3 regions of the Corynebacterium sp. UD i78 genome follow, and region 1 is predicted to be linked to each of the others. Evidence: riboswitches for the same ligand, from Rfam matches in the RefSeq annotation. Region 1 holds a riboswitch; each other region holds the start of a gene.
What was found. A riboswitch is a leader RNA that binds a small molecule or an ion and turns the genes downstream of it on or off. The one in region 1 is predicted to bind thiamine pyrophosphate.

Region 1 (10,329 bases):
GCAAGTCGCCGGTGAACCCGGGTCATCGGCGGACGGTGATATCTGGCAGAGTGGACGGTTATGACTGACCCGACAAGAGAAACAGAGACAAGAGAAACAGAGAAGAAGCCGCCGGATCCTCAGATCGTCACCGACGACAGTGAACTCAGCACCGAGAAGCTGTCGCCGGTCGTGGTGGGCAGCATGCTGCCGCCGCCTTCGGAGAACGAACACGCCACCGTGGACAAGGTGGTCGTGGGGTTCGCGGCCGCCCTCGTGCTCGCCGTGGTCCTGTGGGGGCTCATCGCCCCGGACAACTTCTCCGACTTCGCTTCCAGCGCGCTGGATCTCATCGTCACCGATTTCGGGTGGGTCTACATCGTCGCCGGCACGGTGTTCGTGCTGTTCATCCTGTTCATCGGGCTGAGCCGGTTCGGTCGTATCAAGCTCGGCCAGGACAACGAGGAACCCGAGTTCAACACCGCGAGCTGGATCGCGATGATGTTCGCCGCCGGCATGGGCATCGGTCTGATGTTCTACGGCGTCGCCGACCCGCTGAACTACTTCGAGAACGGCATTCCCGGGGAAGGGTCGAAGAGCGTCCCGGACTCGATGGCCTCCACCATCTTCCACTGGGGCCTGCATCCCTGGGCGATCTACGCCATCGTCGGTCTCGCCATCGCCTACGGCACCTTCCGCCTGGGACGCAAGCAGCTGTTCAGCTCGGCGTTCATCCCGCTGATCGGTATCCGACTGGCCGAAGGCTGGCTCGGCAAGCTCATTGACGTCCTGTCGATTTTCGCGACCGTCTTCGGTACGGCAGCTTCCCTGGGCCTCGGAGCCCTGCAGATCGGTTCCGGTATGGATGCGGTCGGTATCGTGCACAACCCCGGGACCGGCTGGATGATGGTCATCATCGGCGTGCTGGGACTGTGCTACCTGGCCTCCGCCTACTCCGGCGTCGGTAAGGGCATCCAGTACGTCTCCAACTTCAACATGGTGCTCGCCGGCCTTCTGGCACTGTTCGTGCTCATCGTCGGCCCCACGGTCGTCATCCTCAACACCATGCCGACCTCCCTGGGCAACTACCTGCAGAACTTCTTCGGCATGTCCGCCCGCACCGCGGACTCCGCCGAGGGCATGGGTGACTGGCTCGCCGGGACCACCCTGTTCTACTGGGCATGGTGGATCTCGTGGTCGCCCTTCGTCGGTACCTTCATCGCCCGGATCTCCCGGGGCCGTACGATCCGCGAGTTCGTCATGGTCGTCCTCATGGTCCCCACCGCGGTGTCCATCGTCTGGTTCTCCATCTTCGGCGGATCCGCAATCCACGCGGAGGAGTCCGGCAGTGAGATCTACGGTGACGGCAACGCCCAGACAATGCTGTTCAACCTGCTCGACGATCTTCCGTTCGCCGGCATCAGCTCGGTGATCGCGATGATCCTGCTGGCGACCTTCTTCATCACCTCGGCGGACTCCGCCTCGACCGTGATGGGCACCATGAGCCAGAACGGCAAGCTTGTCGCGGACCGGAAGCTGACTGTCCTGTGGGGTCTGCTGACCGCGCTTATCGCGGTGGTGCTCCTGCTGTCCGGCGGTGAGGACTCCCTGAACAACCTCCAGTCGGTGACGATTGTCGCCGCGTGCCCGTTCGTGATCCTCATCCTCTTCATGTGCGTGTCGCTGTACAAGGGACTGTCACAGGACCCGATGTTCCTCGACGAGAACGAGAAGCGGTCCTTCGCCCTGCGGCTCGCCCGCGAGCGCCGTCACCAGGTTCCGCCGGAGTCCGCCCGCAGCCCGTGGGAGGCCCGTGAGGACGAGCGGCTGGGCCGCAAGGCGGAGAAGAGCGCCAGGAAGTCCGCGAAGAATCAAGGGTCGGAGGACCAGGCCAAGTCCTGATGCAATAGGGTGGGGGACATGTCGAAACATGTCCTCACCTCCGTTGCCTGGCCGTACGCCAACGGCCCCCGCCACATCGGACACGTTGCCGGATTCGGCGTCCCCTCGGACGTCTTCGCCCGGTACCAGCGAATGTCCGGCAACGAGGTCCTGATGGTCTCGGGCACCGACGAGCACGGCACTCCGCTGCTCGTCCAGGCGCAGAAGGAGGGCGTGGAGGTCCAGGAGCTGGCCGACCGCTACAACCGGATCATCGTCGAGGACCTTGCCGGGCTCGGCCTGTCCTACGACCTTTTCACCCGCACCACCACCCGAAACCACTACGCCGTGGTGCAGGAGCTCTTCCGAGGGCTCAACGACAACGGTTACATGATCCGCCAGAGCACCGTCGGCGCGATCGACCCGAAGACCGGCCGCACCCTGCCCGACCGGTTCATCGAGGGCACCTGCCCGATCTGCGGTGCGACCGATGCCCGCGGCGACCAGTGCGACAACTGCGGCAACCAGCTCGACCCGGCTGACCTCATCGACCCGCGGTCCAAGATCGACGGAGCGACCCCGGACTTCGTCGAGACCGAGCACTTCATGCTCGACCTGCCGGCTTTCGCCGAGGCACTGGAGAAGTGGCTGTCCACCCGCAAGGGCTGGCGTCCCAACGTCCTGAACTTCTCGCTCAACGTTCTCAAGGACATGCGTCCGCGTGCCATGAGCCGCGACATCGACTGGGGCGTCCCGGTCCCGATCGAGGGCTGGCAGGACAACGATGCCAAGAAGCTCTACGTCTGGTTCGACGCCGTCGTCGGCTACCTCTCCGCCTCCATCGAGTGGGCCTGGCGCACCGGTGACAGGGATGCCTGGAAGAAGTGGTGGTCCGACCCCGAGGCCCTGTCCTACTACTTCATGGGCAAGGACAACATCACCTTCCACTCCCAGATCTGGCCGGCTGAGCTGCTCGGCTACGCCGGAAAGGGTGACAAGGGTGGTGAGCTCGGCGAGTTCGGCGAGCTGAACCTGCCGACCGAGGTCGTCTCCTCCGAGTTCCTCACCATGTCCGGCTCGAAGTTCTCCTCGTCGAAGGGTGTGGTCATCTATGTCCGTGACTTCCTGAAGGAGTTCGGCCCGGATGCGCTGCGTTACTTCATCGCCGTAGCCGGTCCGGAGAACATGGACACCGACTTCACCTGGGACGAGTTCGTCCGCCGCATCAACACCGAGCTGGCCAACGAGTGGGGCAACCTCGTCAACCGCACCGTGTCGATGGCGCACAAGAACTTCGGTGAGATCCCGGCCCCCGGCGAGTTCACTGCCGAGGACCGGGCGCTGCTCGACGAGTCCGCCGCAGCCTTCGGCATCGTCGGCGAGTACCTGGAACACTCCCGGTTCAAGGCCGGTATCTCCGAGTCGATGCGCATCGTCGCCCGGGCGAACCAGTACATCGCCGCCCAGGAGCCGTGGAAGCTGGCCAAGGACGAGACGCAGCGGGAACGTCTTGCCACGGTCCTGTTCACCGCACTGCAGGTCGTCGCGGACGCGAACACACTGTTCACGCCGTACCTGCCGTTCTCCGCGCAGAAGATCTTCGAGACGCTCGGCGGTTCCGGCGTCTGGGCCGCGCAGCCGGAGGTCGTCGAGGTCACCGATGATTCCCCGCTGGAGCCGGTGGGTGCCGGCCTGCCCGCCAAGGGCCGTGCCTACCCGGTCATCATGGGTGACTACGTCAACCAGCAGGCGCACTGGGGCCGCACCGACCTGACCCCGGGCACCCCGCTGTCCAAGCCGGCGCCGCTGTTCACCAAGCTGGACCCGGAGCTGGCGGAGACCGGCCCGGAGTGGGCCCGCGTCGAGAAGGACTAGGCTCCGCCGCCGGGGGTCAGCTCTTCTGCCCCCACTGCCTGACGAGACCGTCGTCGGGGCAGGACGCTACCACAGCGTCTGTGACGGATCTCCGCACTTCTTCCGGGGCGTCACGCATCCGGGCGAAGATTCTGAAGGCCACGTCCCGGGCATGTCGGGGCGCAGCGATCGGAGGCAGGTCACCAGCGGAGGTGCAGGGGGAGGACCGGTCCCAGGACAACAGTGCGGCTACGGTCGCACTGATCCGGGGAGGATCGACCCTCGTGACCGCGCCGTGAGCGGCAACCGGCATTCCCGCGTCGACCAGCACCGCGACCAGGGTGTCCAGAGCGGTCTGCCGGACGTCTTCCGGGGCGTCGGTGGTCCAGGTGAGGGTTTCGGTCAGGGCGTCCACGGTCGCCCGGTCCGGGTTCTCCCGGACACGGACCATCGCGTCGAGAAGCTCGACGGTCTCCAACGACACCGGGGTGGAGGAGGTCAACGGGTCGACCGCGAGATCGTCGACAACAGGTCGGGGATGAGGACCGGTGGAGTACGGGGCGGAATGCTCGAGGACGGACCGGACGCGGGCGATCCATGATCCGGCGGGCGAGCATGCCGGGTAGTCAGACGTGCCTTCCGCGGCGAACACCGTGTGCAACAAGTCAGCGAACCCGTCGGCAGAGCCCGCCAGTCGGGAATCGAAACCGAGCCCGGTGAGGACGGTGGGGTTCATTCCCAGACGGTCGGCGAGCCGTTCCACGGTGCCGTGGTCCGGAACACTCTGTCCGTCCTCCCACCGGGAGACGGAGCTGGGGGAGCAGATCCCGGCGGCGAGGCCGGTCTGGGACAGCCCACGGTCGACTCTGGCGTGGTGCAGTCGGCGTCCGAATGCGGCAGGATCCTCCATGGCCACCGAGGATACGTCACACAGCAGTTTGACGGTTCCCTGATCCGCGGAGAACGGCCGCAGCGACCGCACCGGCCAGAGATAACGCGGCGACAAGCCCTCCGAGCATCATCGCAGAGTCTGTCCAGACACCGACGACTGCCGTCCCCAGGGCTCCCCCGAGCTGCAGCATCAGCCGGGTGTGCGCGCCGACTGCCGGAGTTTGGCCGTCAGAGACGACCTCGTAGGCAGCGGACAGGGCGAGCAGCGTGCACGCACCCAGCCCCAGACCACGGATCAGAGACGAGCCCACGGTTACGGTGATGGTCGCTGCATCCCAGGATCCGACGGCCTGGATGCCCATCGTCCCGCCTGCGGCGACGACAAGTCCGGCAGCGATGACAGGGAAGGCGTTCATGTTCTTCCACGGTCCTTTGATGAGGCTGCGGGATGCCCAGGCGCCCAGCCCCTGGATACCCAGCAGAACACCGGCCACCCAGGCCGGCTGCCCCAGGTCGGACTGGACGTGCAGGGATGTCGACAGCAGCGTCCCGTAGAACACCGCGCCGACGATGAGGCACAGCAGCATCACCGTAGTGAAGGCCGGACCGCGGTAGAGGGACATGTCGAGCAGGGGAGTGGTTGAGCGCAGGTCCACCACACAGAACACGGCGGTGACCACGATCGCAGCGACCGCGATGAGCGCGGTGACGCCGGTAGGCAGTGTGCCGACGGCGCTGACGGCCCAGAGCAGGCCGACCATGCCGACCATGCCGAGGACGCCGGGCAGCGCCTGATCGAGGCCCAGTGGTGTCCTGTTCCCCGGGGCTGTCGGCAGCACGCTGTGAGCGAGAATCAGGGCGAGGGCGGCGACCGGGACGTTGACCAGGAAGAGGACGCGCCACCCGACGGCGTCCACCAGGACACCGCCCAGTAGCGGGCCGAACGCCGGGGCGATGACCGCGGGTAGTCCGATGGTCGCCAGAGCGGCGCGCATCCCCTCGCGTCCGACGATGTCGGCGGCGATCTGCTGGACCGCCGGCATGATGAAGCCACATGCCGCACCCTGCAGGACGCGGGCGATCACGAACAGTAGTAGCGTCCCGCTGAGACCGACCAGGGCGGAAGCGAGGGCAAAGACCAGGACTGATCCGGTCCAGACGTGTCGGGGTCCGAAGCGCCGCAGGGAAGTGGTGGAGAGCACGATGCCGGCGGTGGCAGCGAGCATGTAGGCGGAGACTCCGAGCTGCACATCGCTCCGGGAGACGTTGAGATCTCGACTGATCACCGGAAGCAGGACGTTGACCAGGCTGGAGTCGATCAACGGGAGTATCGAGGCGAGCAGCAGGACGAAGGTGGTCCGGGGCGTGAGAGACGGCGTGGCAGGAGTGGTCCCAGAGGTACTCACGTCAGATGCTCTTTTCGGGGAGGAGATGGGATGGCCCGCGGGTGTACAGCCCATGCTCCGTCAACGGGTCGGCGGCGAGCCTCCACTCAGGAAAATGGGACAACGATGCACGGAACGCTGTCTCAAGTTGCCGACGGGCGAGCATGGCACCGATGCAGAAGTGACGTCCGGAGCCGAAGGCAAGATGCTCAGCGGATGGGGGAAAGGCGCTTCGTACAGAGTTTTCCTTCCTGGACAGGATGAACTTGTCCGGATCCGGAAAGAAGGAGGGATCGCGGTGAGCAGCACCGGTAAGGCAGTACACTGTGCTCCCATCGGGGATAGAGTGCCCGCCGAGGACCTGTTTCCCGACGGCGATCCGTGGAATGATCTGGACTGGCGGGTGCAGCCGTAGCGTCTCAGTAGGGAGATCGGTGATTTTTCCGGTACCGGTGGTGACAGACTCCTCCAACGTTGGGGACCGGAGTGTCTCGTACACGAGATAGCTCACGAGATCGTGTCGGGGGGATCGACGCCGGGTCTCTATGAGACGGAGCATGGACGCGCGGAAATATCCGGCGTCCGCCAACCGTTGTGACCGTTCGTCAGGGGTCTGCTGCAGGAGCGTGATGAACTGGACGACACTGCGGTTCCACGGGAGAACCTTGTGCTTCCACTGTGCATCGATACCGAGGAGCTCGCACGTCACATTAGTGGCGGACGGTCCTGCCGGTTCTTCCACGAGGTCTAGGCACTCGGCATCCTTTACCCGCTCCCACAGGTTGGTGACAGCCGTCTCAACTGCGGGAAGGTGGTAGCCGTCCATGGCAACCGTTGCGAGACCGTGCATGGTGACGGCCTTCTTCTCGGTGTGCTCGGCACCGGTCATCTGCGCGAGCACACGTGCTCCGAGCACGGGCTCGGCACGGTCTGCCAGATGGTGACTGCTGAAACCGGTCGAGTCCTGCAGCACAGTGCGGACAAGGTCGAGATCAAGGACGCACCAGGCATCCGCAATGAGGTCGTGATACACGCAACCGTGCTCCCTCATCCCCGGTAGATGGGGTACGGATCGTAGAGAGCTTCATCGCAGAGGAGCGTCGGGTTGTCAAGATCAGACATGATGTGCCTCCGGCTCGGGGTCGAGGACGAAAAAGTGGCTGTTCGGATCGGTGTCGAGAGATGTCTCCCCTGCCCTGATGTCCTCACCGGCCGGCCATGGCGCGGGGTAACTCAGTGCTGCGGAAGGGTAGTGGAACAGGTCTGCGCGATGGGTGTACGCAGGGAGCTCATCAAGTACGTAGTCGACGGCAATACCCGGATCCGGTGGAGTGGAGGAGCCGATTGCCCGAAGACGTGACTGGGTGGCAGCCGAACTCATGGCCGGGCAGCGGCGTCGGAATTCGGTGTTGCGGAGGTACTCGTCAGCAACCTGTTCTCTGCGACCGGCATAGTTCGGCTCCACAATGTGGTCGGAGTTGAGTAGTGGGGAGGTCCGTCCGAGCACGACTCCGGACTGTTCCACTGCTGCAGCCACAGTCCGCAGTTTCTTGCTGCATTGCTGTCTCGCTCTCCGTAGGGCTCGACCTTCCGGGGTCCCGGTTGCGGTCAGCAGGGAGGTGGCGATGGCGCCGGGGTGAAGCACATCGACTGTGGCGAAGTGGTCAGCTCCCGACCGGAAAGCGCTGATGAGCCAGTCGAGGGAGAAATGAGGATTGAAAGGGCTCATGCCGATGATGAGATGGTCGGTGTCTGGAATATCCATGAGATGGGTCTCTCTGAACGATGGTCGATGGACAGTTCCATGAAAGGTGTGTGGGAACGGTGGTGGCAACGGTTGAGCACTGTTGTCTCAGTGCCTCGGCCCGATGCTGTTCAGCGCGCTTTGCACAGGATTTTTTCAGCAAATCAGTGCGCTCAGCGCCCCCGTAGGTACCCTCGGGCAGTGACACGGGGTGCCCGGGAGAAGGCCCGGGCTGAGATGAGACCCGTCGAACCTGATCGAGTTCACACTCGCGGAGGAATCGTCATGGAAGACTATGCTGCGCAGACCACGACCGGCACACCCACCACTCGCTTCAGCGACACGTTGCGGGAGGAGAACCGCACCACCTGGGAAGCCGCGGCCACCCACCGCTTCGTCACCGAGCTCTTCGCCGGCACGCTGCCGGACGAGAACATGGCCGGCTACCTGGTCCAGGACTACCGCTTCGCGGACGGTTTCATGGCCCTGCTCGGTGCGGCGGTCGCCACGGCGGACAATTGCCCCTCGCGTCACCGCTTCGCGCAGTTCCTCGGCGAGGTCGCCGGCGACGAGGACACCTACTTCCGTGAGGCCGCGTCCGAACTGGATGCGGACACATCCGTCCCCGACACCGGGGCCACCGCCGGTTTCAAGCAGCTCTTCGTCGATGCCGCCGATACCCGCAACTACGCCGCGATCCTCGGCGTCCTCGTGGTCTGCGAGTGGCTGTACCTCGACTGGGCGACCCGCCCGGAGAACCGCGCCCACGGTACGGGGGAGAACGGCTACCCGCCCCGCCACGTCCACGCTGAATGGGTGCGCCTGCATGACTACCCCGGGTTTCACCAGCTCATCGATTTCCTGCGCACCGAGGTGGACCGCGCAGGGGAGCGCTCCCCGGAGGACGCCGCCCTGGCGCGGGAGTACTTCCGGCGCACCGTGGACCTGGAACTGCAGTTCTTCAGCGAGCACCGCTAACCTGACAGCCATGTCGAAGAAGAAGCGTCCGACCCCTGTCCCACCCGAGCCGCTGCCGGAACTCTTCGACGCGCACACCCACCTGGCGTCCTGTAAAGCGACGACACCGGAGGAGGTGCGCGCGATCATGGACCGGGCCGCGGATGTGGGGGTGAACCAGGTCTGCACCGTCGGCGACGACCTCGCCGAGTCGGTCCAGGCTCTCGAGGCCGCCCATGCTGATGAGCGGGTCGTCGCCGCCTGTGCCATCCACCCGACCCGCGCGGACCAGCTCTTCGAGGACGGTGTGCAGGACAGACTCCGGGAGCTCGCCGCTGATCCGCGCTGCGTGGCGGTCGGGGAATCCGGGCTGGACACCTACTGGATCGCCCATGATCCGGAGCGCACGGCACCTCTGGACGTCCAGGAGGAGGCGCTGCGCTGGCATATGGCCCTGGCCCACGAGCTGGCCAAGCCGCTGATGATCCACAACCGGGAGGCGGACGCCGACCTGATGCGCGTCCTGGCGGACGCCCCGGACGACCTGCGGATCATGCTGCACTGCTTCTCTTCGCCGCTGGACGTGGCGCAGGAGGCCGTCGACCGCGGCTACTGGCTGAGCTTCTGCGGCAATGTGACGTTCAGGCGGAACGAGGAGCTGCGGAAAGCGGCGCGGATCTGTCCGGCCGACCGGATCCTCATCGAGACCGATGCACCGTTCATGACGCCAGAGCCATTCCGGGGTTCGCGCAATGAGCCGGCTTTCGTCGGATACACCGCACGCTGTGTCGCAGAAGTGAGAGATGTGACTCCAGAGGCACTAGGTGCCCAGGTGACACGCAATGCGCGTGATCTCTACCGGATCACGGAATAATTACGGGATTCTTGTCACATATCTTTGCCGTCAGCGCATCGTTACCGTATCGTGATCTGGGTGAAGAACAAGTCGACGCTCCACCGCATCAACCACACCCGCTCCGTCCCGCTCCGTGTCGCCACCGGCGGCATGCTCGCCACCCTCGTTGTCGGCGGAGCCGTCGTCGCCACCAACCACAAGGACGTCACCCTCGACGTCAACGGCAAGATCCTCAAGGCCAGCACCGTACGCGGCGACGTTGAGTCGATCCTGTCGTCCGAGGGTGTCGACGTCTCCGACGGTGACCTCATCACCCCGGGTCTCAGCGAGTCCGTCTCCGACGGCTCCCGCGTCACCGTCCGCTCTGCCCGGCAGGTCGCCCTCGTCGTCGACGGTCAGTCCCGCACCGTCGACACCACCAAGATGACCGTCTCCGAACTCCTCGATGAGCTCGACATCGACGCCGGATCCACCACCGCCAGCGCCTCGGCCATCCCGCTCGACGGCATGGAGCTCAACATCACCTCGCCGAAGAGCTTCACGCTCAACGACGGCCAGCCGGACGAGACGCCTGCCCGCCTCACCATGTCTGCCCCGACCGTGGCCGACGTGCTCGAGATGCGCGGTGCTCCGTTGGGCAAGGAGGACGTCGTCACCCCGTCGGCGGACACCCCGGTCACCGACGACATGCACATCGACGTCACCCGGAAGACCAGTGAAGAGGTCACCGAGGACCAGGAGATCGCCCCGCCGGAGAAGGTCATCGAGGACCCGGACATGGC
Region 2 (10,329 bases), 950 kb from region 1:
GGTGCACAGGATCCCCAGGATCCCGATATTGCGCAGCGCGAGGAACAGTACACCCTCCTTCGACGGCGGGGCAGACATCAACCAGTCGTAGTAGACCGGGTAGACGGCCGTCGTCAGTACGGCGGTGACCAGCACCTCCAGTGCCAGGACAACCACGATCCGGCGTCGACTCACCAGCAGTGCCACGGCCACCAGCGGGGTCAGCCAGGTGATGTACTGCGGGGAGAAGACCTTGTTCGTCGCGATGATCAGTGCGACCAGGAAGACACTGAAGGCCAGGGCCTGCATTGACGACCAGTCGTCGCGTACCAGCCGGGTGACCGCCCACCCGACGGCGATGAGCACCATGGCCACGGTCGCCACCGAGGCTACGCCCGTCATGATTCCGGCGCCGGGCCCGGTGATCTCGAAACTCTTCGACGCCGCGTAGCCGATGTGCCAGCGGTCGTCCCCGGCGGCGGCGAAGGCCGCGGCCACCATCACCGGGGTGGCGAAGACCGACTCGATCTGCAGCCCGCGGTCGGACTGGTAGTCCAGTGGTGAGGTCAGTCCGTCGGTGCCGGAGATCACGAGCACCACGACGCAGAGAACGGCGAGGGAGGCGAAGAACCAGAGCACCCGGGCCCAGGTGGAGCGTCGTCGCCATCCCCCGACCAGCGCCGCCCCCAGCACACCGGGCCACAGTTTCATCATCGTCGCCAGGGCCAGAGCGACGGTCGCGAGGCGGCGTCCCACCCGGGATCGGGCGAACAGCAGTGCGGCGAAGGCGGCGACCGTCAGCGCGGGGAAGATGTCGAGTCGGGTCAGCACGATCGGCCCGGACAGGGCAATGAACAACGACCAGAACCATGCGGCCCGGTGCCCGGGGTCGCGGTCGACGTGGATCAGCCAGGCGGTGAAGGCCGCGGAGGTGAGGACGCAGAGTGCGACGAACCAGCGGATGTAGGCGTCCTCCCCGCCGGGAAGGATGTTGACCAGCCGGGCGGGAAGCGTCCCGAACACCGGGTACTCGGTCATGGCGCCGGGCACGTAGTTGTTGACGCCGACGAAGTAGTAGTGGACGTCACCGGTGGAGGTGGCGAAGCGGTCGATCCAGATCACCGGGATCAGATGGGCGACCAGCCAGCCGAGCCAGACCACGGCGCGGGAGTGGTGAACCGGGGTCTGTGCGGCGACGGGGGGAGGAGGAGTCACACGTCAAGATGGTATAGGGCGGCGGCTACAGTGTGGGGAATGACCCCCGTCCTCCTCGTTTTCGTCACGATCCTCATCGGCTCCTGCATGCAGCGCGTGTCCGGTATGGGCGTCGGGATTCTCGGGGCGCCGGTGCTGTCACTGGCGATGGGGCCGGTCGAGGGCGTGATGGTCATCAATGTCATCGCCGCGGTCAACGCCAGCCTGTCCACGTGGACGCAACGACGCACTGTCGACTGGCGGAAGTTCGCCCTCATCGGGTCGGTCATGGTGGTCGGTGCGGTGCCGGGGGCCTGGCTGATCACCGTCGTCAGCCCGGCGGTGCTGCAGATCATCGTCGGTGTGCTCATCCTTCTGGCGTTGGCTGTCACCACCGTCGGCAGGCGGTACGTCCCCGATGCGACGGGGAAGGCACCGGCCCTGGTCGCCGGTACCGTCGGCGGCTTCACGAACACGCTCGCCGGTGTCGCCGGCCCGGTGATCACCGTCTACGCCCAGGCGTCCCACTGGGACCAGCGCACCTTCGCCGCCACGCTCCAGCCGCTGTTCATCGTCTCGGGGACGCTGAGCTTCATCATCAAGTGGCTCTCCGGTGCCGGTGACATCGGGTCGGAGCCGTGGGGTATCTGGCCGGCCGCGTTGGTGGCCATCGTCCTCGGCATTGCCGTGGGCACCCGGATCGCACGGCGTATCGACCGCGCGACCGCACACCGGCTCGCGCTGTTCCTCGCCGCCGCCGGCGCGGCCACTGTGCTGGTGCGCGGTGCGGCGTCTCTGTGAGGGTGACTGCGTTCCGTGTGATCGGACCACAGGTCTAGGGTGGGGAAACGTGCCTGTTACGCCTACCCCCCCGACACCGGCCGACCGTCCCTCTGACCGGCTCAGCGCCCGCGCCCTCACGGTGTGGGGCGCGGGCATCCTCGCCTACATCCTGGCGATCACGGGACGTACCTCCCTGGGCGTCGCCGGTGTGGAGGCGATGGACCACTTCGACATCTCGGCCTCACGCCTGGCGGTGTTCTCCTCGGTCCAGGTCGGCGTCTACGCGTGCGCGCAGATCCCGATGGGCATGCTCATCGACCGGTTCGGTCCGCGACGGATGCTCGTCGTGGGTGCCCTGATGATGGGACTGGGGCAGGTCCTGCTGGGAGCCACCGGTTCCTATCCGGTGGCGATCCTGGCCCGCGTCATCATCGGTTCGGCGGACGCCACGGCGTTCCTGTCGGTGATGCGCATCCTGCCGGCCTGGATCCCGATGCGGAAGACCCCGTTGTTCACCCAGCTCACCGGCGGTCTGGGCTATGTCGGCCAGTTCATCTCCGCAGTGCCGTTCACCGCTCTGCTGCATGCCCAGGGCTGGGAGACGTCCTTCGTGAGCCTCGGCGCGTCCAGTGTCCTCGTGGCGATCCTGGTGTGGGTCGCGGTGCGGGACACCCCGGACCCGACTCCGGCCGCAGCAGAGACCACCGCCCGGGAGAAGCCGGGTATCGGCCGCATCCTCGCCTTCGTGGTACGGCACCCCGCCTGCTGGATGGGCTTCTTCATCCACTTCACGCTCATGAGCCAGGTCGTGTTCACCCTGCTGTGGGGCAAGCCGCTGATGACACTCGGTATGGGGCTGTCCGACGGGCAGGCCTCCACCGTGCTCGTGGTGAACATGGTGGTCAGCGTCCTCGTCGGACCACTGGCGGGCATCATCTCCGCGCGCGCCGGGCGGGGACGTCCACTGGTGGCCCTGGGGGCGACCGTCCTTGTCGCGGTGAGCTGGGTCGTGTTCTTCCTGCCGGACGCCCCGCGTGGCTACGCCGCGATCATCATCATGAACATCGTGCTGCCCGGCCTGGCCCCGGTCGCGAACTTCGGCTTCGACACGGTGCGTGAGGAGGTCGACCGTCGCTTCACTGCGACGGCCACCGGTCTGGCGAACATGGGCGGGTTCACCGCCGCGATGGTCGCCTCCCAGGTGGTCGGCTTCATTCTGGACGCTTCGGCTGACGGCGCCGAGTACGCCTGGGGCGATTTCCGGCTCGCCTGGTTCTTCGCCGTCGGCGTGGTGTGGATCCTCGGTGTGGTCGGGCTCGTCATCAGCCGGGCCGCGATGGCGCGGTGGCGCACCCGCCAGGTGACTCAGTAGGTCGGCAGGTCCGGGTGCAGGTCCTGCACCCAGGCCAGGACGCCGCCGTCGAGGTGGGAGGCGTTCTCCTCACGCGCGGCGAAGTAGGGTGAGACCGCGTCGAGCGCCTGCTCGGAGCGGCTGCCGGCCTTGCAGTGGAAGACCACGTCACGGCCACGGGCGGCGTCCGGCAGGGCTTCGGCACCGTGGGCCTGCAGCTCGGCCAGGGGGACGGACAGCGCACCGGGGACGGACACGATCTCACGTTCCCAGGGCTCACGCACATCGACGAGGACCGCACCGGTATCCAGCCGTGACTGGAGCTCCGTCGGGCTGACGGTGGGGTAGGAGGGCACGGCACAGGTCTCGGAGACACTGTTGTCCACGGCGGTGACCAGCGGGGCGTCCGGATCCGGGAGGATCTTCAGCTCACGGAAGGTCATCGCCATGCCGTCGTGGATGAGCAGCCGCCCGAACAGCGGCCTACCGGTACCGGTGATGAGTTTGACGGCCTCGGTGACCATGAGCGATCCGATGGTGCCAGGCAGGGCCCCGATGACGCCACCGGCGGCGCAACTGGGAACCTCACCGGGCGCGGGGGCGTCCGGGTGAAGGTCACGGTAGCTGATGCCGTCATGGTCCGGGCCGTTCCAGAACACTGAGATCCGGCCGTCGAAGCGCAGGATCGATCCCCAGACACACGGGGTGTCCGTCAGAGTGCAGGCGTCCGAGACGACATAGCGGGTCGCGAAGTTGTCTGCGCCGTCCATGACCAGGTCGTAGCCACCGATGATGTCCACGGCGTTGTCCGCGGTGAGGCGGGTGCGGTGCTGCTCCACGGTGACCGTCGGGTTGATCCGGGCCACGGCGTCCGCGGCGGACTCCACCTTCGGCCGCCCGACATCATCCATGCCGTGGACAACCTGACGCTGCAGGTTGGAGACATCCACCACGTCATCGTCGATGATGCCGATGGTGCCCACACCCGCCGCGGCGAGGTAGAGCAGGGCAGGCGAGCCCAGGCCGCCGGCTCCGGTGACGAGCACCCTGGCATTCCGCAGTCGACGCTGACCCTCCGGTCCGATCTGGTCCAGGGTCAGATGCCGGGCGTAACGCATCAGGTCATCGCGGGTGAGCTCGTCGACCGGGTCGACCAGCGGGGCGAACGGGAGAGCCTTCGCGGCGGTCACAGCGACTCGCTTTCCCGGCTGGTGCCTGCGACGATGCGTCCCTCCATCGGAGAGGACGCCAACGCGCCCTCGGCCAGGGTGCGCTTCGGGATGCGTCCCGCCCGTCGGGCCAGGTAACCGGCCTCGACGGCCGCCTTCATGGCCGTGGCCATGAGCGCCGGATCCTGGGCGCGGGTGACGGCACTGGCGAGCAGTACACCGTCGCAGCCCAGCTCCATGGCCAGGGCGGCGTCCGAGGCGGTGCCGACCCCGGCGTCGAGGATCACCGGGACCGTCGCCCGGGAGCAGATCAGCTCGATGTTGTGCGGGTTGAGGATGCCCAGGCCGGTGCCGATCGGCGCGCCCAGCGGCATGACCGCGGCCGCACCGGCGGACTCCAGGGACCGGGCCACCGCCGGGTCATCGGAGGTGTAGGCGTAGACCTCGAAACCGTCATCGGTGAGCTGCTCGGTGGCGTCCACCAGTTCGACGACATCGGGCAGCAGGGTCTCGTCGTCGGCGAGGATCTCCAGCTTCACCCGGTCGGTCCCCAGGGCCTCCCGGCCGAGCCGGGCGGTGAGCAGGGCGTCACGGGAGGTGTAGCAGCCGGCGGTGTTCGGCAGGACCTCGATGCCCAGCCTGTTGAGCAGGCCGAACAGCGAGGTGCCGGTCGTCGGGTTGAAGCGGCGCAGGGCGACGGTGGTGAGCTGTGTGCCGGAGGCGACGAGGGCGTCCTCCAGGACGGTCATCGCCGTCGCGCCGCCGGTTCCCATGATCAGGCGGGAGTCCACGGTGGTGGATCCGATGGTGAGTGACATGACTAGCCTCCCTGCATGGCGGTGATGATCTCGATCTCGGCGTCCTCAGGTACCGGGGTGGACGCCCAGCGGCTGCGTGGGACGACGGTCGCGTCGAGTGCCACGGCGACACCGAGCTGGTCGTCGTCGTGGACGTGGCCGGTGATGTCGAGGATGATGTCGGCGACGGTGGCCCCGTCGGCGTAGTCGTGGGGCTTACCGTTGACGGTGACGGTCATACTGTTGCTCCTGAGGTGTGTGGGGATGTCCGCTGAGGGTCGGTGGCGGCGAGCATTGCGGCGTCCTCCGCTGTGCTGTCGGCACCGAGGACGAGGCCTGCGGCGAGGTGTCCGCCCAACGGGGCGAGCAGGATGCCGTGGCGTGAGTAGCCGGTGGAGACGACCAGTCCGTCGACGCCGTCGAGGCGTCCGATGTAGGGCAGGTCGTCGGGGGTGCCGGGGCGGGCGCGGGCGAGGATCTCGGTGAGCTCCAGGCCCCCGGCACCGGGGACGAGCGTCTGGGCGTCCCGCAACAGCTGGTAGGCACCCTCGAGGACGACGCCGTCGAACCCGTCCTCCCGCTCGGTCGCGCCGATGACGATCTCGCCGTCGGTGCGGGGGACGAGGTAGACGGGGCGGCCGTCGACCATGCCGCGCACGGTGCGGTCGAGCAACGGTGGCTGGCCGGGGCGTAGCCGGGCGCGCAGGATGTCGCCGTGGACCGGGCGGAGTTTCACGCACTCGGCCTCGGGCAGGTTGCCGATGCCGTCGAGGGAGACTCCGGGGCAGAGCAGCGTGGTGCCGGCGTGGAGTTCGGTGCCGTCGTCGAGGGTGATTCCGGTGACCGCGCCGGTGTCGCCGCCGTCGCGGAGGACTGCGGTGACGCGCCGTTGGACCAGCCTGAAGCCGGGATCCCGCTCAAGCGCCTCGATAAGGGCGGGGACGAGCTTGCGGGGGTTGATCTGGTGGTCCCCGGCGACGAGGAACGCCCCCGAGATCGCAGGGGACAGCGCCGGCTCCAGTGTCCGGGCCTGACGGGTGGTGATCCGCTCGACGGTCATGCCCGCGGCACGTTGGACCTCAGCGAGGTCGGCGAACCAGTCGCGGTCGGCCGGGTGCGCACCGATGTCGAGGGTCTCCGTGCCCCGGTAGCCGACGCCGTGACCGAGGATTTCGGTGAGCTCGGTGACGAGTGGGGGATAGAGGGCGGCCGAGGTCGTCATCAGGGAGCGCATCGTGTGGTGCTGGTACATCACCTCGCTGACCGCGGCGATCATGCCGGCGGCGGCGCGGCTGGCGCCCATTCCCGGGGTGGGGTCGACGACGGTGACACGCTGCCCGGCCTTGTGCAGGTTCCAGGCGGCGGTCAGCCCGGCGACGCCGGCACCGACAATGACGGTATCTGGCGGGCGTGTGTTCATGCGTTCCTTTCCTCCGGCGGCATGATCCGCGTCAGGTGTGGACGGTCGACCGGTGCTCCGGTCCTCTCAGCCCCTGCAGGGGCTCCCGTAGTTCGCCTACGGCTACCATTCCACCACATGAGCCTTTCCCGTTTCAGTGCCACCCCCGACCGTGACCTGCGTGTCCGACGTCTCGATCAGCTTCAGGACGCCTCGTTGTACCTGTGCACCCCGGCCAGGGCCGAACAGGGCGATCTGCGGGATTTCCTCCACGCCGCCTACGAGGGAGGGGTGGACATCATTCAGTTGCGCGACAAGTCCATCGACACCTGCGACGAGATCGCGGCGCTGGAGGTCCTGGCCTCGGTGGCGGAGGAACACGGGAAGCTGTTCGCGGTCAACGACCGGGCGGACATCGCCGCACTGGTGGGCGCGGACGTCTTCCACGTCGGCCAGGACGATCTGACCATCCCCCAGGTGCGGTCCCTGCTGGGCCCGGACGTGGTGGTGGGACTGTCCACTCACTCGCTGTCGCAGGCACGCGCCGCGATGGAGGACGCCGACCTCGACTATTTCTGCACCGGGCCGCTCTGGGAGACCCCGACGAAACCGGGACGCGCGGCAACGGGACTGTCGCTGGTGACGGAGACCGCGTCAATGCTGGTCTCGGCCCCTGAGCAGTGGCAACGTGAGAAGGTGTGGTTCACGATCGGTGGGGTGAACGCGTCCACCCTGCCGGAGGTGCAGGCGGCGGCCGGTGAGGGGTCGGAGGGGTACCCGGTGCGTGCCGTGGTGGTGCGTCCGTTGACCGAGACGGATGATCCCCGGGCCGCGGCGGCGGAGCTGAAGGCTGTGTTGGGGGGCCGAGCTGGACAAGGACTGACCTCCTGTACCCGCTGACGCCGAAGTCCAATGCAGTTACCAGTACCGGTAGCTGTATGGGCATGGGCGGGACAGGACCGGCACAGATGACGTCGACAATTCGGCGGTTGGAGCGGGTGATCCGGAGCTCGGGACCGGTCGGCTGAATGCGGCGAGAACGAGTTAGGTGACGCCGTTATGCCCACCTGCTGGGACGGGGTGTCTCACCCCTGCCGACCAGCAGGAACACCGGTATCATGCGGTTATGAACACCATCACAGACGCCACATCTGCCACAGTTCCCACCGGACAAGGGTTCCCGGTCATCCGTCCCGAGCGTATCGACGGTTCAGACATCGGAGCCATCCGCGCTCTGACCAACGACGCATTCGCCAAGGTCGAACACGCCTCCGGCACCGAGTCGAAGATCATCGACGCCCTCCGCGACGCCGGTGAACTCCGGTACTCGCTCGTCGCCGTCCACGCAGGACGCATCGTCGGACATGTCGCAGCATCCCCCGTGACCCTCGACCCACCGGACGGGGGTTGGTGGTACGGCATCGGACCGATATCGGTACATCCGGATTTCCAGGGCCAGGGAACCGGCTCCGGGCTGATGCGGGCCCTGCTCGACCTGCTCGTCATCTACGGGGCGACCGGTGCGGTCCTGCTCGGCGAGCCTTCGCTCTACGCCCGGTTCGGCTTCGCTCACCGTGAGGGTCTCACGATGGCTGGGCTGGCGCCGGAGCAGGTGTCCTACTTCCAGGCCCTGCGTCTCGACCGCAAGGGTGACTACCCCGAGGCTACCGTCACCTACAGCGCTGCGTTCGACGTCCAGTAGTTGTCAGGCAGTTTCCCTAGATCTCACTGGCGGGGAGGTAGCCGTCGACGAACTCGACTGTCCGGTCACCGGGAAGAGAGTTGCGGTCTGCGAAGACCGTGATGATCTCGGCGACGAGTTCGCGGGAGGTGTGGGAGTCCTCCGGCGGCAGATTTGTGGTCGGAGTCGCGTACCCGACAGCGGACTCCAGGGTGAGTGCGGACGGTCCGAGGATCAGGTACTCCAGGCCCTCGGTGCTGTTGAGTCGGTCGTCGACGGTCTTCTTCGCGTCCGCATAAGGGTAGAAGGAGTCGCCTTCGGGGACCCGGTGGTGGGTGGCGCCGAGGTAGGAGACATTGATGAACCGGGGAGTCTTTCCGGCGTCGCGCAACCGCTCCAGGGAATTGATGACCGCGAGGGCGGCATCACGGTCGACGGCGTAGGTGCGCTCCGGAGTTCCTCCACCGGCGCCGGCGGACCAGACGATGACGTCGAACCCGGCGAGCAGAGTGTCCCACCCGTCCGCTGTCACCCGGGTGATGTCGAGGACCAGGGGAGTGGCGCCCGTGGCCTCGATGTCGGCGGACTGTCCAGCGTCGCGGATCACCGAGGTCACGGAGAAACCGAGATCGCCGAGCATCGGTGCAGTAAGCAGGGCGACCCTGCCGTGGCCGCCGATGATGAGAGCTGAGGGCACGTCTCAGCCGATCTCACTGACCGGGGTCGGCCCGTCGATGAACTCGACGGTCCGGTCCGCCGGCAGGGTCTCACGGGCGGCGAGTTCGGCGATGACGTCCGCCACGAGCTCGCGGGAGGTCTCGGTCGACCATTCCGGATTATCGGCGGCGGCGTCCACCGGTGCCCAGCCGGTGGACGGCTCCAGAGTGAGTGCCGCCGGACCGAGGATCGCGTAGTCCAGACCGGTGGTGCTGTTCAGCCGGTCATCGACGATCTTCTTCGCATCTGCATAGGGGAAGAAGGAGTCGTCCTCCGGCACGGAGTGCTTCGTCGCCCCGACATAGGAGACGTTGAGGTAGCGCGGTGCCTTGCCGGCGTCCCGCAGTCGCTCGAGGGAGTCGATGACCGCGAGAGCGGCGTCCCGGTCGACGGCGTAGGTGCGCTCAGCGGCGCCACCTCCGGCACCGGCGGACCAGATGACCACGTCGAACCGGCCGAGCAGGGCATCCCAAGCGTCCGGGGTGATCCGGGTGAGATCGAGCACCAGGGGAGTGGCACCGAGCGCCTCGATGTCCTCAGACTGTTCCGGCTTCCGGATCACCGAGGTGACCGCGAAACCGCGGTCGATGAGCTTAGGGGTTGCGAGCAGGGCCACTTTGCCGTGGCCGCCGATGATGAGTGCGTCAGACATACCCCGTGTCTACGCGCCGTTGTCGCGCTTCGCCAGTTCCCGCAGGCCCGGTGCGACCGAGGCGATCTGGCTGAGCAGCCGGTTGAGGTCCTGGCCATCGCCGACGAGGGTGAGGTTCGCCGATCCGAGTGCCTCGGACAGCGAGTCGATCATCTCCGGCATCTGGTCGACCATCTGCTTGTCGATGATGACGCCACGGTTGGACGCCACCGCATCGGACGTGGTGCGCAGGGCCTGTGCCTCGGCTTCGGCTTCGATGCGCCGACGCTGCGCCTCAGCCTCGGCGGGCTTGACGACCTCGGCGATCAGCTCCTGCTCACGCAGCAGCGCCTGCTCGGCGGCGAGCTCGGACTGCTTGGCGACGACCTGACGTTCTGCCTCGGCCTTGGCCAGCGGGCCGGACGCCTCGGCCTCCGCCTTCGCCTGCGCGGTCTGCTTGATGTTCTCGCTGGTGAGCAGGTCGGTGTCGCGCTGGTACTCGGACTTCAGGCGGTTGGCCTTCTGTCGCTCGTTCTCGATCTCGGCGTCCCGGCGGGCCTCGGCGACGGCTGCCTCACGCTCGACACGGGCGAGCTCCGGGGCGGAGAGGGAGCGGATGTAGTTGTTG
Region 3 (10,329 bases), 700 kb from region 1:
ATCACGCCGTCGGTGGCTGTCTCCAGGCCGGACGCCAGGCGTAGCAGGGTGGATTTGCCGCAACCGGACGGGCCGACGACGCTGATGAACTCACCGGGGCGCACGTCGAGGGACACTCCGGTCAGGGCGGTCGTGCCGCCGTCGAATGTCATGCCGGTGCCGGTGAAACTGACGAGTGGGGTGGTCGGGTCGCTCCGGGTGGTCGGGGTACTCACGGGGGTTCTCCTTTTTCGCTTCAAGGTGCGGGGTCGGTCGCTGAGCTGCTCTGATGAGCCGTGAAGCTCAGCCGACCGGCCGGAGGTCGGGGAGGTGGGTGGTCAGGGTGGTCTGTGCGGCGAGGCGTCCGCCCGAGATGACGGTGCGGTCGGCCGGTGCCGCGGCGAGGAATGTCGCTGCGGTGGCGTGACCCGGGGTGTCCGGGGCGCGGATGCACAGCAGGTCGGCGGTCTGCCCGGGCACGGGGCCGGCCGGTGGCAGTCCCAGGGCGGCGCGGGCGCCGACGGTGACCAGGTCGATGGCCTGTTCCGGGGTCTGGTGCGCGGCGGTGACCAGCAGGGACGCGGTCTCGAGTGGATCGCCGCGGCCGGTCGGGTTGAAGGGGTCACGGATGTTGTCGCCGCCGGCGGCGACGGCGACACCGTGGTTGCGCAGGGCGGTGAGCGGGGCGATGCCCCGTCCCCGGGGACCGGGTGGACCGTCGCCGCCCTGCAGGTAGAGGTTCGTCGCCGGCAGGGCGATGACGTGGATCCCGGCGTCTTTCAGGGAGGACGCCGTGTCCGCGAGTTCCGCCCCATCCATCTGGGACAGGCGGCAGCAGTGGCCCGCGCCGCGGATCCGGTCGGCGGGCCAGCCGGTGACACGTTCGGCGTAGCGGTGGACGGTCTGCGTGCGATCACCGGCAGAACCGGCGAGGAACTCGTCGGTGTGCAGGTCACAGCCCACGCTCCGGGCTTCGGCGACATCGAGCAGGGTGTCGGTCTGGCCCAACGGATCCCCGGCAAGGTGCGGGGCACCGCCGACGAGGTCCGCTCCAGAGTCCAACGCGCCCAGGGTGAGCTCGGTGAGCTGGTCGTCCGGGGTGTGGGCGGGTACCAGGGCGACGATCTGGAGGGTCATCAGTCCGGTGAGCTCCTCCCGCAGCCGGGTCAGGGCACGGATGCCCCGGTAGGGGGCGTCGGAAAGGTCCGGCCCCTCGGCCGGGTAGACGTCCACATGGGTGCGCGCCGCGGTGGTGCCCTGGGCGAGCATCAGCCGGGCGGCGCATCGGGCCCGGTCGAGGATGTCTTCTTCGGTGAACCCGTCGGCGGCCGCCACCCACGAGGAGATGGCCCCGTCAAGGTCACCGGCCGGCGGGTTCACGAGGTCATGGCTCAGGGCCTTGTCCAGGTGGGTGTGCGGGTCGGCGGCGGCCGGGAATACGGTGTAGCCGTGCAGGTCCAGCCAGCTCCCGTCGACCGTCGCAGTGCGCATGCGGGACGGATCGTGGGGGAGGACCTCGGTGACGGTCGTGCCGTCGACAGTGATGTCCATCAGCTGACCGGTGGGGGCACCGTACAGCTGAACACCGGCGATGCCGTGGAGCTGTGCTCCCGGAATGACACTCATCGGACCCTCCTCTTCCGGGTCTTGAGGGTGACCGGTGCCGTGTCGGCGGTGTGCGTCCCGTGGTCATCGGTGGTGTCACATCACCGGCTGCACTGGTCGTTGCTACCGGACGCCGGGTGGCGACCGGGGAAGATCGACCATGACAGTCGGCGGTGTGCAGGAGTGCTCTCTTGTGTCCGTCGTCTGCGCCGGGCTGGGGCGGAGACGTTCAAGAACCGGACAACGGTCGTGCACCGCGTGGTTCGTCATGCAGGAGGTGAATCTACGGAGACCGTGTTTCCCGTCTGTTTCGGGTTCTGTTCACTACGGTGACGCTTCGGGAGCGTGGGGAGTATAAGGGTGCATCCATGTTTCTCCCGTGTTGCATATGCCATGACCTGCAGTGATGTGGTGCCATGTCGGCGGGGTCGTGCTACGGTGTGGCGTGTACTCGCCGGGCTGGGGCGGCACCGATTCTGTGAAGGTGAACCGATGCCCGCCTCTGTGCCCTCCCCTGTGTCACACCCGGTGACCGTGACCGCCCGACGCCCGCTCACCGACCGGGTCGACGAGTTCCGCCTCGAACCGTCCGCCCCCGGCGTCCTCCCCGGATGGACGCCCGGCGCCCACCTGGACGTCACCGTCCCCGGTGGGCTGCTTCGCCAGTACTCACTGTGCTCGGACCCCGCCGACCGCTCCGGTTACACCATCGCCGTGGACCGCGCCACGGACCCGCGTGAGAACGGGCACAGCGGGTCCGCAGCCCTCCATGACCTCGCCACGGTCGGCACGGAACTGCAGGTCGGGGAGCCGCGCAACCATTTCCCGCTGACCCGCGCACTGAACTACGTCTTCGTCGTCGGCGGCATCGGTGTCACGCCGATGATCGCGCTCGCCGCGCAGGTCGCGCGCTCCGACCGCCCGTGGCGGATGCTCTGCCTCGCCCGCACGGAGGACGCCATGCCCTACCTGCCGGAGCTGCGGTCCTCCTACGGGGACGCGGTGCGCTTCCACGGGTCAGCGGAAGGACGAGTCGACCTCGCCGCAGAGCTCGCCGACCTGCCCCGTGGTACCGCCGTCTACGTCTGTGGACCCGGCGCCCTGACCGACGGTGTCGCCGCCGTGGTCGCCGACCAGCCGGCGGTGGACGTCTTCACCGAACAGTTCACCGCGCCGGACATTTCGGGGGAGGCCACCTCGTTCGACGTGTCGCTGGCATCCTCCGGGGAGACCTTCACCGTGCCGGCGGACGCCTCGGTGCTGTCCGTGCTCGAGGAGCACGGCCGGTTGGTGGCGTCCTCCTGCCGGGAAGGTATGTGCGGGACCTGCGAGGTCGAGGTCGTCTCCGGGGAAGTCGACCACCGGGACGCGGTGCTGACCCCGGAGGAGCGCGCCGAGAACGAGTCGATGATGGTGTGCGTCTCCCGGTGTTTCTCCGGACGGCTGGTGCTGGACCTTTGAGTACCGTACTGCGCGGCGCGCTGACATCGGTGGGGGCGTCGTCCGATGTGGCCGTCGTCGACGGGGTGATCACCACTGTCCTGCCCACAGACGCCGAGAGCATCGACGTCTCCGGCTGTATCGTCACTCCGGGTCTGGTCAACGCCCACCACCACCTGCTGCAGTCCGCGTTCCGTACACTGCCCGGGACCCGCGGTGTGCGGATGGCCGAGTGGCTGTCGGTGATGGGACAGGCCTACCGCGGCTACGCCGTCGATCCGGAGCTCGGTGCCGCAGCGGCGTCCGTCGGTGTGGCGGAGTCCCTGCTGTGTGGGGTGACGACTGTTGCCGACCATCATCTGACCTGGCCTGACGGGGTATCTCCGGTGGATCTGGCCTGTGCCACGGCGACGGTGGCTGACGCTCTCGGCGCCCGGCTGTGCTTCGTGCGCGGCACCACCGGGGAGGACGCCGACGCCGTCGTCGACTCGGTCCGTGCCATCCACGCCTCCTTCGCTGCCATGGCCGGGGACCCGGTCGGACGCGGAACGCTGCAGCTTGCCGTCGGTCCCTCAGGCGCCCACACCGACGGGCCCGAGACCTTCACCGCCCTGCGCGACGTGGCCCGGGAACTCGGGCTGCTGCGCCGCACCCAGTCCAATGAACAGGTGGACGTCGAGCGTGCCGCCTTGACGTACGGGTGTCGGCCGCTGGACCTGCTGGCCGACTGGGGCTGGTTGGAACCGGGCGTCACGCTGGCCCACCTGTGCGGTATCACCGCCGCCGAGGTGGAGGTCGTGGCGTCCTCCGGGGTGACCGTGACCCACGCGCCGGGCTGCGATGTGCCGATGGGCTGGGGCGTCGCCCCGGTCGGCGACCTGCTCGACCACGGGGTGACCGTGGGCCTGGGAACTTCCGGCGGCGGTTCGAATGACGGCGGTCACCTTCTCGCCGATGCCCGACTGGCGGTGCAGGTCTCCGGGCTGACCGGGCGCGTCCTCACCGCAGAGGAGGCGTTGGGTATGGCGACCGCCGGCTCCGCCGCAGGGCTGGGTTGGCCTGAACTGGGCGTCCTCGATGCCGGGACACCCGCTGACCTGTGCGTCTGGGACTGCTCCGGGGTCGCCGACGCCGGTGTCCACGACTGGCCCGCGGGCCTGCTGTGGGCCACCCCCGGGCGGCGTCCTCGCGATGTCATGGTCGCCGGGGAATGGGTGGTACGCGACGGCGAACTGCTCACCGCGGATGCCGACCGGCTTGCCGCTGAACTGACTGAACTACTTGCTGAACGATCCTGAAAGGACCTGACATGACCGGATTCCACGTACCCGTCATCGACATCACCGCCTACGTCACCGGCGGTACCGACTCCGAAAAGGCTGCCGTCGCTGCCGCGGTGGACGCCGCAGCCCGCGAGGTCGGCTTCATCCAGCTCACCGGGCACGGCATCGACCCGCAGGTATGGGACGGCCTGGCTTCGGCACTGGACGCCTTCTTCCTCCGCGATCTCGAGGTGAAGAAGGAGGTCACGACACCGCCGTCGGTGAACCGCGGCTACTCGCCGCCGAAGTCCGAGCGACTGTCACTGTCACTGGGGGTGGAGTCCGCGACCGGGATGAACGACTTCTTCGAGGCCTTCAACATCGGTGTGCAGGCGTCCGCCTTCCCGGAGCTGGACCTGCCGGTCTCGGACTACCCGGAGAACGTGTGGCCGGCGGAGTCCGGTGCCGGTGCCGAAGGGATGGCCGGCTTCCGATCGCAGTTGGAGGCGTGGTTCGGCGCTGCCCAGGGAGTGGCCGAGACGCTCGTCGACATCTTCGAGGACGCCCTGGGTCAGCCTCGCGGCACCATCGGATCCCTGGCCGACCACTCCATCGACGTACTGCGCACCATCAACTACGCCCTGGAACCCGGGGTGACCGTGGAGCTCGACGGCGAGCTCAACGGCATGGGCGAGCACACCGACTACGGCATCGTCACCGTGCTCTGGGCCGACCGGGTCGCCGGACTGCAGGTACTGGGGTCGGACGGGTCGTGGAACGATGTGCTTCCCGAGCCCGGTGCGCTGCTGGTCAACCTGGGTGACGTGACTGCGCGACTGACCAATGACCAGTGGAGGTCGACGCTGCACCGGGTGAAGCCGCCGGTGGTGGACGGCACGATCCTGCGTCGTCGGTCGGCGGCGTTCTTCCATGACGGGAACGTGGACGCCATCGTCGGTCCGCTGCCGGGCATGGTCGACTCTGACCACCCCGCCCGGTACGAGCCGGTGACCGTGGGCGAGCATGTGGCCCGCAAGCTCGCCGGGTCGCGGTCGCTGGAGCTCAACGCCTCGGACACGGCGCGCGAGTCGGAGCGGGTGCTGTCCTCGCGGCGGTAGGTGGGTTCTCCTCGGGTATGTCCGCATCACGCACCGTGAGGTCGTCGGGAGGTGGTCCTGACCAGCCTCAGACTGCGTGATGCCGACACCGGGCCCGGCTGCCCGCAGCTCCAACCACTTTCCCGTGGCGGCCCTGGACGCAGGAATGACCCGATGGTCGGCGCGAGGGTTCCCAACCCACACAACGCGGCACCGACAACGGACCCGGGTGGTTCCAGGCCGAACAGGCACAGGAATATGCCGAAAAAGGGAGAGGACCGTCAGCCCCGCTGCGATGACCAGACGGAGATCGGCTTCCCGGACATGGTGATCAACAAGGATTCTCCCCGTGGCGTCGCGTCCGGGGTTTCTCGCGATACTCCTCCAGGGCGGTCTCCAGCGAGGGGCGCTGATCCAGGGTGAGCTTCCCCATCTCGTCGAGGGTACGACGTGCACCCCTGCATAAGGAAGACTCCGTGGACGGACGGAAAGCTCGAGATGCAGGAAAATCAGGTGCTCGTACGGGGCACTATCCCACGAGATGCCCGCGCAGCGTGTCCGCCGTGTACTCCCGGCGGAACAGACCACGCTCCTGCAGGACCGGGACGACCAGGTCCACGACATCGTCGAGCCCGCCGGGCAGGGTCGGCGGCATGAGGTTGAAGCCGTCGGCGGCACCATTGACGATCCACCGCTCCATCTCACCGGCGATCCGTTCCGGAGTGCCGACGAAGGTGGCGTGACCACCACCGGCGGCGAGGTAACCCAGCAGGTCACGGACCGTCGGACGACCACCCGGGGAGGACGCGAGGATCCGCAGGATCGTGGCGTAGCGTCCCGCCGGACCGCTGAACTCCGCCAGCGGCGGAAGCTCGGGCACCGGCGCATCAAGGTCCCACCCTGAGGTGTCCTGACCGACGAAGAAGGACAGCTGACGGAGGGAATCCTCCACCGGCAGCAGCTCATTGAGCTCCCGCTGCTTCTCCCTCGCCTCCTCCTCCGTCTTCCCGACGAAGGTCACCAGACCCGGCATGATCACCAGGTCATCAGGGTCGCGACCGTACCCGGCGGCACGCCGCCGCAGGTCCAGACGGTAGTCGCGGGCGGAGTCGAGGTCCCACGCCACGGCGTAGACACCTTCGGCGTACCGGGCGGCCAGGTCACGGCCCGGCTCGGACGCCCCGGCCTGGAAGAGCACCGGGTGGCCCTGCGATGTGGCGGGGATGTTCAGCGGCCCGTCGACGTCGAAGTACCGGCCGTGATGGTCCACCGGTACAGCTTCAGCAGGGGAGGAACCGGCGGGCCAGGACCCCCACAAGGCAGTCACGGTACTGATGAACTCCGCGGCACGCGCATAGCGTTCCGCGTGGTCGGGCAGACGGTCCATCCCGTGGTTGCGGGCCTCGGCGTCCGTCATGGAGGTCACCACGTTGATACCGGCGCGGCCACCGGAGATGTGGTCCAGACTCGCGCTGAGCCGGGCGGCGTGGAAGGGATCCCAGAAGGTCGAGGAGATGGTGCTGACCAGTCCGAGCCGGGTGGTCGCCCGGGCGAGGGCGGTCAGCGCGGTGACCGGTTCGAGGAACCAGGACGGTCCGGGGACAGGGTTCAGCGACTGGCCGTCGGCGAGGAAGAAGGCGTCGAAGCGTCCCCGTTCCGCAGTCCGGGCGAGGTCCTCCCACCAGGTCACGTCACCGAGCCGGTCGAAGGCGGAGTCCGGGGCGCGCCAGGCGGCGGAGTGGTGCCCGCAGCCGTAGGCGAAGAGGTTCAGGTGCATCAGTTCTTCACCAGACCACCGTCGACGACGAGGTTCTGACCGGTGACCGCGCGGGCCCACGGGGACGCGAAGAACAGGGCCGTGTCCGCGAACTGCTCCGGGGTGGTGACCTCACGCAACGGTGTCCCTGAGGCGATGCCGTCGAAGACGGCCTCCGGGGTGGCGGCGGAGGCGTCCGTGGTGCGCAGCAGACCGCCGGAGATCATGTTCACGGTGATGTTCTCCGGGCCCAGATCATCCGCGAACGTCCTGGTCAACGACAGGAGCGCGGCCTTGGCAGCGGTGTAGTCGTGGTAGGGGACGACCGGGTTCTGGAAGAGGTTCGTGCCGATGTTCACCACGCGTCCGCTGCCGATCTCCCGGAAGCCGGGCAGTGCGGCCTGGATGACGTTCACCGCACCACCCACCGCTCCCTCGAACTGGCGGTGGAAGTCACCCCAGCTGATGTCGGTGGCCTTCGGACGGGCGTCCCCGTTGAAGGAGAAGTCGACCAGCGCATTGTTGACGACTGTGGTCACCGGGCCGAGGCTGGCTTCTGCGCCCGTGGTGAACAGGGCATCCACCTGCTCGCGGTCGCGGACGTCCGCCTGCACGGCGAGGACGCGGCCGGGGTGCTCCGCCATGAGGGACGCCGCGGCGTCCCCGCTGGAGAAGTAGTTGACGATGACGGTCGCGCCTTCGCGGAGGAAAGCGTCGGTGAGTGCCCTGCCGAGGCCACGGGCGCCTCCGGTGACGAGGACGGTCTGATCGGTGAGGTTCATGCTCATGCCTTTCGGTCACAAGCGGTAAGGACCTTCGGGCATGCGTGCCTGTGCATGCACAGACATGCGGAAACCCTGACAATCCCTCCGCCAGTACGAACTGGTTCAGGTTCAACGGGTGTGATCTCAGCCGCCCTGGTCGGGCGGCACCCCGTGTCAGGATGCGAGCGTAGCAGGTTCGACGGTTACGCCGTCGCCGGCGCCTGGACCGTGAACTTCCCGGCGTCCAGCTGCTTGCGCAGGTCAAGTTTGCTGATCTTGCCGGTGGCGGTCAGCGGGATCGCGTCGGTGACGGCGATGGCGTCGGGGATCCACCACTTGGCGACCTGGCCGTCGAAGAAGCCGAGCAGCTCTGCGGCATCCAGGTCAGCTCCCTCCTCGGGGATGACGACCAGCAGCGGACGCTCCTGCCACTTCTCGTCCGGCATGGCGATGACCGCCGCCTGCTTCACCGAGGGGTGGGCCACGGCGACATTCTCCAGCTCGATGGAGCTGATCCACTCGCCGCCGGACTTGATGAGGTCCTTCGCGCGGTCCTCGATGTGCATGTAGCCCAGCGGGGTGATGGAGGCCACGTCGCCGGTGTCGAACCAGCCGTCGGCGGTGAAGGAGTCTGCGCCGACCGTGCCCGGGCCGTCGGCGCTGAAGTAGGATGACGCGATCCAGGGGCCGCGGATCTGCAGCGCACCTACCGCCTCTCCGTCCTGGGGGAGGACGCTGCCGTCCTCGTCCACGATGCGCAGCTCCACACCGAAGGGCGGGGCACCCTGGCTGGCGCGTGCCTTCTGCCGCTCCTCCTCGGGGAGCTTTTCCAGCGCGGGGGAGGTGTGGAACATCGAGCCCAGCGGGCTGGTCTCACTCATGCCCCAGGCGTGGACGAGGTCGACACCGTAGCGCTCCTCGTAGGCCACCATGAGGGAGTAGGGCACCGCCGAACCACCGCCGACGAGGGTCTTCACGGAGTCGATGCGCTTGCCGGACGCGTCCAGGTAGGCGATGAGGCCCTGCCAGACGGTCGGCACGCCGGCGGAGTTGGTGACGCCCTCCTCCTCGATGAGCGCCTGCAGTTCCGCCGGGTCGCCCATCTTCGGGCCGGGGAAGACCAGCTTCGTGCCGGTCAGCGCCGTGGCGTAGGGGATGCCCCAGGCGTTGACGTGGAACATCGGGACGATCGGCATGGCGACCTCCTTGGCGGAGAGGTCGAAGACGTCCGGGAGGGAGACACCGAAGCTGTGCAGCACCGTGGAACGGTGGCTGTAGAGGACGCCCTTGGGGTTGCCGGTGGTACCGGAGGTGTAGCACAGGGCGGATGCCGTGTTCTCGTCGAACAGCGGCCAGTCGTAGTCGTCGGACTCGTCGGCGATGAAGGCTTCGTAGCTCACGGCATCGAAGGAAGTCTCCGGCATGTGCCCGTCATCGGTGAGGATGACGAGCTGCGGTGCATTGTCCAGGCGGGGGAGCAGTGCCTCGACGGTGCCGACGAACATCGGGTCGAGGAAGAGGAACTTGTCTGAGGCATCGTTGATGATGAAGACGAGCTGGTCCTCGAACAGGCGCGGGTTGATGGTGTGGCACACCAGACCCGAGCCGGAGACACCGTAGTAGAGCTCGAAGTGGCGGTAGTCGTTCCAGGCCATGGTGCCGATACGGTCACCCTGCTCCACACCGTGACGTGCCAGGGCGTTGGCCAGCTTCCGGGCGCGTGAGAAGGCGTTCCGGTAGGTGTAGCGGTGGCGCGGGTTGTCGACCGTGAAGGAGACGATCTCCTGGTCGGCGAACCGCCGGTCCGCGTGGCGCGCGATGCTGCTGATGAGCAGCGGCTGGTCCATCATCTGTCCGAGCATTGTGATGTGTTCCCGTCTGTGGGTAGGAGGTGCTGTGAGTCACTGTTCACTTCTTGCTACCGGTGATACTAAGGGTTTGAGTCTGAAATGTCAGGCGGACAGGTCGGTGACTGTCGAAGTGGATCCGATGTGGCTTCTGCGGCTGCCCTCGTCGTGAAATTCCGGACATGTCACCCCCGGTACCGGCGTCCTGCTGCCCCCGCTGGTCCCCACATCCGGGGGAGGAGAGGGTGGCGGGGTGGGACAATGGGGGGCATGACCGACAAGAACTCTCCCGTCACCCACCTCACCGACGAGCAGTCCCTGGACCTCCTGGCGACCAAGACCTTCGGCCGTCTCGTCGTCCACCGGAAGAACGACATCGATCTCTTCCCGCTGAACTACATCGTGCATGACGGAAAGATCCTCTTCCGAACCGCCGAGGGCACCAAACTGTTCAGCCTCAACCTCAACGATGATGTCCTGTTCGAGGTCGACAATGTCGAGCAGACCTCCGAGGACACCGGCGAAGCCTGGTCCGTCATCGTCAAGGGCACCGCACGCATCCTCAAGGACACGACCGAG

Region 2: it holds a riboswitch for thiamine pyrophosphate, as region 1 does, so the genes downstream of both, thiO (glycine oxidase ThiO) here and ACZ9GM_RS07725 (TenA family protein) in region 1, are expected to answer to the same signal.
Region 3: it holds a riboswitch for thiamine pyrophosphate, as region 1 does, so the genes downstream of both, ACZ9GM_RS10995 (3-oxoacyl-ACP reductase) here and ACZ9GM_RS07725 (TenA family protein) in region 1, are expected to answer to the same signal.

Annotation. Positions count from the first base shown of each region.
Region 1 covers NZ_JBWCED010000001.1:1,634,757-1,645,085, reverse strand. Annotated here, with positions in the region: gene rsmI (16S rRNA (cytidine(1402)-2'-O)-methyltransferase) at 1-15, shown strand, start outside; gene ACZ9GM_RS07755 (BCCT family transporter) at 184-1,881, shown strand; gene metG (methionine--tRNA ligase) at 1,900-3,735, shown strand; gene ACZ9GM_RS07745 (helix-turn-helix domain-containing protein) at 3,752-4,624, opposite strand; gene ACZ9GM_RS07740 (MFS transporter) at 4,641-6,011, opposite strand; gene ACZ9GM_RS07735 (cytochrome P450) at 6,013-7,023, opposite strand; gene ACZ9GM_RS07730 (tRNA-dependent cyclodipeptide synthase) at 7,105-7,755, opposite strand; TPP riboswitch at 7,932-8,032, shown strand; gene ACZ9GM_RS07725 (TenA family protein) at 8,020-8,712, shown strand; gene ACZ9GM_RS07720 (TatD family hydrolase) at 8,723-9,565, shown strand; gene ACZ9GM_RS07715 (transglycosylase family protein) at 9,626-10,329, shown strand, end outside.
Region 2 covers NZ_JBWCED010000001.1:681,582-691,910, forward strand. Annotated here, with positions in the region: gene ACZ9GM_RS03250 (glycosyltransferase 87 family protein) at 1-1,194, opposite strand, end outside; gene ACZ9GM_RS03255 (sulfite exporter TauE/SafE family protein) at 1,234-1,974, shown strand; gene ACZ9GM_RS03260 (MFS transporter) at 2,024-3,328, shown strand; gene moeB (molybdopterin-synthase adenylyltransferase MoeB) at 3,322-4,497, opposite strand; gene ACZ9GM_RS03270 (thiazole synthase) at 4,494-5,294, opposite strand; gene thiS (sulfur carrier protein ThiS) at 5,297-5,512, opposite strand; gene thiO (glycine oxidase ThiO) at 5,509-6,693, opposite strand; TPP riboswitch at 6,685-6,792, opposite strand; gene thiE (thiamine phosphate synthase) at 6,811-7,572, shown strand; gene ACZ9GM_RS03290 (GNAT family N-acetyltransferase) at 7,799-8,374, shown strand; gene ACZ9GM_RS03295 (NAD(P)H-binding protein) at 8,391-9,050, opposite strand; gene ACZ9GM_RS03300 (NAD(P)H-binding protein) at 9,054-9,722, opposite strand; gene ACZ9GM_RS03305 (SPFH domain-containing protein) at 9,732-10,329, opposite strand, start outside.
Region 3 covers NZ_JBWCED010000001.1:2,335,080-2,345,408, reverse strand. Annotated here, with positions in the region: gene ACZ9GM_RS11025 (ABC transporter ATP-binding protein) at 1-215, opposite strand, end outside; gene ACZ9GM_RS11020 (amidohydrolase family protein) at 283-1,605, opposite strand; gene ACZ9GM_RS11015 (PDR/VanB family oxidoreductase) at 2,077-3,045, shown strand; gene ACZ9GM_RS11010 (amidohydrolase family protein) at 3,042-4,322, shown strand; gene ACZ9GM_RS11005 (isopenicillin N synthase family dioxygenase) at 4,334-5,404, shown strand; gene ACZ9GM_RS11000 (LLM class flavin-dependent oxidoreductase) at 5,913-7,160, opposite strand; gene ACZ9GM_RS10995 (3-oxoacyl-ACP reductase) at 7,160-7,921, opposite strand; TPP riboswitch at 7,986-8,085, opposite strand; gene ACZ9GM_RS10990 (long-chain fatty acid--CoA ligase) at 8,107-9,765, opposite strand; gene ACZ9GM_RS10985 (pyridoxamine 5'-phosphate oxidase family protein) at 10,021-10,329, shown strand, end outside.